2 regions of the Streptomyces sp. Y309 genome follow, and region 2 is predicted to be linked to the other one. Evidence: predicted binding sites of a transcription regulator. Region 2 holds the regulator's gene; the other holds the start of a gene.
What was found. Region 2 encodes HspR, which represses chaperone genes until heat shock. Its sites were predicted from a motif close to TTGAGNNNNNNNNNCTCAA; they were not measured.
Positions count from the first base shown of each region.

Region 1: the regulator HspR is predicted to act here: its motif matches at 1,842-1,860, upstream of lon (endopeptidase La).

Region 1 is NZ_CM160048.1:3,137,600-3,141,004, forward strand. Features, by position in the region: gene lon (endopeptidase La) at 1-1,819, opposite strand, end outside; gene AC0KTA_RS11935 (GNAT family N-acetyltransferase) at 2,018-2,731, shown strand; gene AC0KTA_RS11940 (hypothetical protein) at 2,915-3,405, opposite strand, start outside.
Region 2 is NZ_CM160048.1:4,422,186-4,425,590, reverse strand. Features, by position in the region: gene grpE (nucleotide exchange factor GrpE) at 1-28, shown strand, start outside; gene dnaJ (molecular chaperone DnaJ) at 113-1,300, shown strand; gene AC0KTA_RS17635 (heat shock protein transcriptional repressor HspR) at 1,305-1,760, shown strand; gene AC0KTA_RS17630 (hypothetical protein) at 1,923-2,441, shown strand; gene AC0KTA_RS17625 (helix-turn-helix transcriptional regulator) at 2,745-3,405, opposite strand, start outside.

The DNA of each region.
Region 1 (3,405 bases), 1.3 Mb from region 2:
CGGACTCCGGGACGTGGTGCGGCCGCCCGATCAGGCCGCGCAGATCGCCCTCGGCGACCGTGAACGGCAGCTCGCGCTCGCCCAGTTCGTGCTGGGCCGCGACCTTGCGCAGCAACCGCGCCACGGACCGCTCCAGGTTGCGCACGCCCGCCTCGCGGGTGTACTCCCCCGCCAGCTTGCGCAGCGCGCCCTCGTCGATCGTCACCTCGCCGTCGCCGAGCCCGGCCCGCTCCAACTGGCGCGGCAGCAGGTGGTCACGGGCGATGACGATCTTCTCGTCCTCCGTGTACCCGTCGAGCCTGACCAGCTCCATGCGGTCGAGCAGCGCCTCCGGAATGGCCTCGAGCACGTTGGCCGTCGCCAGGAACACCACGTCGCTCAGGTCGAGTTCGACTTCCAGGTAGTGGTCGCGGAAGGTGTGGTTCTGCGCCGGGTCGAGCACTTCGAGCAGCGCGGCCGCCGGGTCGCCCCGGAAGTCCGAGCCCACCTTGTCGATCTCGTCGAGCAGGACGACGGGGTTCATGGAACCCGCCTCCTTGATCGCCCGCACGATGCGCCCGGGCAGGGCACCCACGTACGTACGCCGGTGGCCGCGGATCTCCGCCTCGTCCCGCACACCGCCGAGCGCGACCCGCACGAACTTGCGCCCCATGGCGTGCGCCACGGACTCCCCGAGCGAGGTCTTGCCGACACCGGGCGGGCCGACCAGAGCGAGCACCGCGCCGCCGCGCCGTCCGCCCACGACACCCATGCCGCGGTCCGCGCGCCGCTTGCGCACCGCCAGATACTCGGTGATGCGCTCCTTCACGTCCTGCAGGCCCGCGTGCTCGGCGTCGAGGATCTCCTGGGCGCCCTTGATGTCGTACGCGGAAGCACTGTCATCGGTTCGCTCGTTCCACGGCAGTTCGAGCACCGTGTCGAGCCAGGTGCGGATCCAGGAGCCCTCGGGCGACTGGTCGCTCGCGCGCTCCAGCTTCTCTACTTCCTTCAGGGCCGCTTCCCGCACGTTCTCCGGCAGGTCGGCGGCCTCCACCCGGGCGCGGTAGTCGTCGGACTCCTCCTCGCCGTCCTTGCCGTTGAGCTCGCGCAGCTCCTTGCGCACCGCTTCCAGCTGGCGCCGCAGCAGGAACTCGCGCTGCTGCTTGTCGACTCCCTCCTGCACGTCCTTGGCGATGGACTCGGCCACGTCCTGCTCGGCCAGGTGCTCCCGCAGCTGCTCGGTGGCCAGCTTCAGGCGCGCCGTCGGGTCCTCGGTCTCCAGGAGCTGGATCTTCTGCTCGGAGGTGAGGAACGGCGAGTACCCGGAGTTGTCCGCGAGCGCGGAGACGTCGTCGATCTGCTGCACGCGGTCGACGACCTGCCACGCGCCGCGCTTCTTCAGCCAGCTCGTGGCCAGCGCCTTGTACTCCTTGACCAGCTCGGCGGTGGCGCCGGGCAGCGGCTCGGGCACGGTCTCCTCGACCCGGGTGCCCTCCACCCACAGAGCCGCGCCGGGCCCGGTCGTGCCCGCGCCGATGCGCACCCGGCCACGAGCGCGGATCAGCGCCCCCGGGTCTCCGTCCGCCAGCCGGCCGACCTGCTCGACGGTGCCGAGCACGCCCATGCCCGCATACGTCCCGTCGATCCGCGGAACAAGCAGCACCTTTGGCTTGCTGCTGCTTCCACTGGACCGGGCAGCGGCCTGGGCGGCCTCCACCGCGGCGCGTACATCGGCATCGGACAGGTCGAACGGCACCACCATGCCGGGCAGCACGACCTCGTCGTCGAGCGGCAGCACGGGCAGAGCGAGCGGTGTGTACCCCGTGGACTCAGCAGCCATGATCTCCCCTTCGGCATTCAAGTTGAGCTATACCGACTCAATGCTTGTGAGCCTCCGAATGTTCCTCGGGCTTGTTCGCTGTCAGCGATCACCTCTGTCGCCCCGGAAATCCTCAAACGTAAGGTTCACCCACCAGAAGCAGTCATTACATACCCCGTCATCATCGGAATCTGGATCTGAATCTGAAGGGTTGCCCCCATGCACAGCACAGAGGACGCCCCGATCGCGGACAGCGAGGCCGTGCGGGCCTGGGTCGACGGCTGGGTCGTCTCGCGCGGCGCCGCCCCGCCGGTGGTGGAGCCCTGGGGCTTCACCATCGACGTCGGCCAGGCCAAGCACCCGACGCGGCATGTCCTCGGTGCCACCGGCGCGGGCGTCCAGGAGGCCGACGTACGCAAGGTCGCCGCGTCGGTGACCGGAGCGGATGTGTGGCTGAAGGTCTTCGATCACCCGGACCGTGTCGCGCCGTGGCTCGGCCCCGAGTGGTGGCTGGACCCGGAGCCCGGCTACCTGATGACCGCGCCTCTCACCCCCGTCGCCCCGCACCGCCTGGCCGCCCCCGACGGCTACCGGCTGCGCACCTGGTCGCGTGGCGGCGTCATCCGCACGATGGTCACCGCCGCCGACGGCACCTGGGCAGCCCGCGGCCAGATCGCGCCGACCGGCCGCACTGCGGTCGCCGACCAGATCGAGACTTCCCCGCAGCACCGCCGCAAGGGCCTGGGCAGCCTCGTCATGCGCACGCTCACGGTCGCGGCCGTCGAGCAGGGCGCGGAACTCGGCGTCCTGGGCGGGACTCCGGAAGGGCGGGCCCTGTACGAGTCGTTGGGCTGGCGGGTGGTCGCTGGGCTGACGAGCGCACGACGGAAGTCGGCGGAGGAAGAGGAAGAAGGGGAAGAGGAGGGAGCCTGAGCCGCCGGCCCGCTCGGGCTCGTAGCCCGCTGAACGCTTGCGTCCCGCTCGGGCTCGTAGCCCGCTGGGCGCTCGCGGCCCGCTGAGGCTCGCGGCCCGCCGGGGTCGTGGCCCGCCGGGGTCGTGGCCCACCAGCCGCTCGCGGCTCACTCGGCGGCCACCGACCCGCTGGGCGCTGGTGACTTACGCGGCGTCGGCTTCCGCTGTCTTTCTCGCGCGGGTGTCCATGTACGCGTACGGCAGTCCGGGCAGCATCAGGAGCACGGTCCCCCACAGCGGCAGGCGGAAGAGCGTGTCGTCGCTGGCGAGCCAGGAGGTGAGCTGGGCGAAGGCCACTCCTATGAGGCCGACGAGCAGCCACCCTTTGAAGCCGAGGGAGCCACGCCTTGTCTCCAGGGCGACTGTGCCCGCCAGTATCACTGCGTAGAAAGCTATGCGTGGTGCCTCGACGGACAGCGTGAGCGTCCGGTCCAGAAGGTGCGTGAGGAGCAGCAGCGAGCCGAGGACGAACGGGGTCAGCGCCGCCATCCGCAGCACCCGCCGGTGCAGGGGTGTGCGCGCCCGGGCCCAGGCCGCGGCGAACGCCTTCGCGTCCGCACCGACCACGTCCCGCGCCGAGCGGCCCGCGGCCGCGGCCTCCTCCAGGTGCGCGGAGAGCTCGGCCAGCATCTCGC
Region 2 (3,405 bases):
GGAGAGCGGTGGCCCGGACGAGGGCTGACGCCGAGACGGACGGCGGCTTCGGCGCCGAGGGCGACCTCGGCGCCGGGGCCCGCCGGATGACAGGGAAGGAGGGACGTCGGGGATGAGCACCAAGGACTTCATCGAGAAGGACTACTACAAGGTCCTCGGCGTCCCCAAGGACGCCACCGAAGCCGAGATCAAGAAGGCGTACCGGAAGCTCGCCCGCGAGAACCACCCGGACGCCAACAAGGGCAACGTGAAGGCCGAGGAGCGCTTCAAGGAGATCTCCGAGGCCAACGACATCCTCGGCGACCCGAAGAAGCGCAAGGAGTACGACGAGGCCCGCGCGCTCTTCGGCAACGGCGGTTTCAGGCCGGGCCCGGGAGGCACCGGCGGCGGCTCGTTCAACTTCGACCTGGGCGACCTCTTCGGAGGCGGCCCCCAGGGCGGCGGAGCGGGCGCCGGCGGCTTCGGGGGCGGTCTCGGTGACGTCTTCGGGGGCTTGTTCAACCGCGGCGGCGCGACCGCGGGCACGCGTACGCAACCGCGCCGCGGCCAGGACATCGAGTCCGAGGTCACGCTGAGCTTCACGGAGGCGGTGGACGGCGCGACGGTTCCGCTGCGCATGTCCTCCCAGGCGCCGTGCAAGGCGTGCTCGGGCACGGGCGACAAGAACGGCACCCCGCGCGTCTGCCCGACGTGCGTGGGCACCGGACAGGTCTCGCGCGGCGGCGGTGGCGGCTTCTCGCTCACCGACCCGTGCGTGGACTGCAAGGGCCGCGGCCTCATCGCGCAGGACCCCTGCGAGGTGTGCAAGGGCTCCGGCCGCGCCAAGTCGTCCCGCACGATGCAGGTGCGCATTCCGGCGGGCGTCTCCGACGGCCAGCGGATCCGCCTGCGTGGCAAGGGCGGCCCCGGCGAACGCGGCGGCCCGGCGGGCGATCTGTACGTGGTCGTGCACGTGGACGCCCACCCGGTCTTCGGCCGCAAGGGCGACAACCTGACGGTGACGGTGCCGGTGACGTACGCGGAAGCGGCGCTCGGCGGCGAGGTCAAGGTGCCCACCCTGGGCGGCCCGTCCGTCACCCTGAAGCTGCCCCCCGGCACGCCCAACGGCCGCACCATGCGCGCCCGCGGCAAGGGCGCGGTCCGCAAGGACGGCAGCCGGGGCGATCTGCTCGTGACAGTGGAGGTCGCCGTGCCGGCCACGCTGTCGCCCGCCGCGCAGGAAGCACTTGAGGCGTACCGAAAGGCGACTGCGGACACCGATCCGCGGGCAGAACTGTTCAAGGCCGCGAAGGGAGCGTGACCTCATGGAGCGGGACGGCCGCCGACGCAACCCGTATCAACTGACGGACGAGACCCCGGTGTACGTCATTTCGGTGGCGGCCCAGCTCTCCGGCCTGCATCCGCAGACCCTGAGGCAGTACGACCGCCTGGGCCTGGTCTCGCCCGACCGCACCGCCGGCCGGGGCCGGCGGTATTCCGCCCGCGACATCGAACTGCTGCGCACGGTCCAGCAGTTGTCGCAGGAGGAAGGCATCAACCTCGCGGGCATCAAACGCATCATCGAGCTGGAGAACCAGGTCGCGGCGCTGCAGGCGCGCGTGGCCGAGCTCTCGGCGGCCGTCGAGGGCGCGGCGGCGGCGATGCAGCAGCGGGAGGCCGCGGTGCACGCGTCCTACCGCCGCGATCTCGTGCCGTACCAGGACGTGCAGCAGGCCAGCGCGCTCGTGGTGTGGCGGCCCAAGAGGTCGCAGGATCCATAGCCCGCTTGTGGGCGTCTTACGGGGGCCGGGTGGATTTCCGCTGCTGCGGGAACCGACCCGGCCCTTTCGCGCGTTGCGCGGGGCGACTCTAGGCTGACCGCTGAGTCGACCACTCCGTTTCGTCGTTCACCTTCATCTTTCATCCGGGGGAAGCAGGTTCTCATGGCCATGGTGGGGCTGTTCTGGATCGCCGAGGGCGATGTGTACGTGGGCTCGAAGCCCTCCGGTCTGGCCCCCGGGGTGCGGCTGACCCCCGAGGGCGTCGCGGGGCTCGGGCACAAGCAGGACGGCCTGTGGCTGTGGGACGACGTGTGCGCCCTGACCGTCGAGGACGTCCCCGTGAAGTCCCTGCGGCGGCAGGTCGGCATGGTGGTCGACATGGCGCTCACGGTGGGCCTCGGCGGCGGCGACGACGCCCCGTCGATGACGGTGTGCGTGGAGACCGCCGACGAGGAGGTCGAGCTGACGGCGTACGTCGCCACGGCGTACGGCTACTCGCAGCGGGAGTACAACCTGTCCCGCGCGCTCCTGACCCGCCTCACCGAGGGCGCCGCCACGATGATGACCACGCTGGCGGCGATGGCCGAGTGGGGCCGCTCGCACGAGGGCGGCAGCCCGCGCCGGGACGAGCGGGAGCGGCTGCTGCGGGAGTGGGCGGACGAGAACGCGCCGCGGGCCTGAGCCGCCGGGGCCGCCCGCGGTTCCGGGGCGCTCACTCCCCCCGCGGACGTGAACGCCCCGGCCGGCCACGGGGCGTAGCCGAACCGGGGCGACCCTTAGGGAAGCGCGACTCTGCGGGGGGAGACCACGACAGAGCCACCTGGCGGCCGGGAGCGGTCCGGTTCCAGTACCGAAGTGGGACTGGCCGTTCCCCGCCGCCGTCACCACGATGCAACGCTCCGCCCACTCTCCGCTACCGTCATCTTGTTGCGGTGCAACGGGCGGAGGTGGGGGCAAGTGGCTCCAATTCCGGACGTTCGTGATTCAGCGGGTTTGCCCGGGGCCCAGGATTCCCGAGCGGCCGATGAGGAAGCCGAGTTGGGTGCGGCTGGTGCTGCCCAGGGTGGTGGCGAGCTTGGCGATGTGGACGCGTACGGTCCGTACGTTCATGCCGAGCCGGTCGGCGATGTCGGCGTCCGTGAGGCCCTCGACGAGAAGCCCCGCGATGGTCCGCTGCCGAGCGGTGACGCCGTTCTCGGCGGGCTGCGGGGCGGCCGGGTGCGGGAACATCGGCGTGGCGAGCTGCCAGAGCCGGTCGAAGAGGGCGGCGAGATAGCCGACGAGGGCCGGGGCGCGGATCTCCAGGGCCTCGGCGAAGTCCCGGTCGGCCGGCACGAAGGCGACCGTACGGTCGAACACCACGAGCTGCTCGGTGACTTCGCTCAGCGTGCGCGCCTCCACGTCCCCCTCCAGCCGCTCGAAGTGCGCGATCACGGGCGGGGCGTGCCGGGTGGTGTGCTGGTACAGCGTGCGCACCCGGCACCCGCGGGACAGGAGCGCCTGCTCGCGGGGCGGCGCGGACCCGAGATCGGAGATGAGGCGGAAGCCGCCGGGCTGGATGGTCAGGACCTCGCGGGTGCAGCGGGAGACGGCCTCGTCCATGGCGGCGTTGATGCGGGGGAGGCCCTTGAGAGAGGTGAGGGCC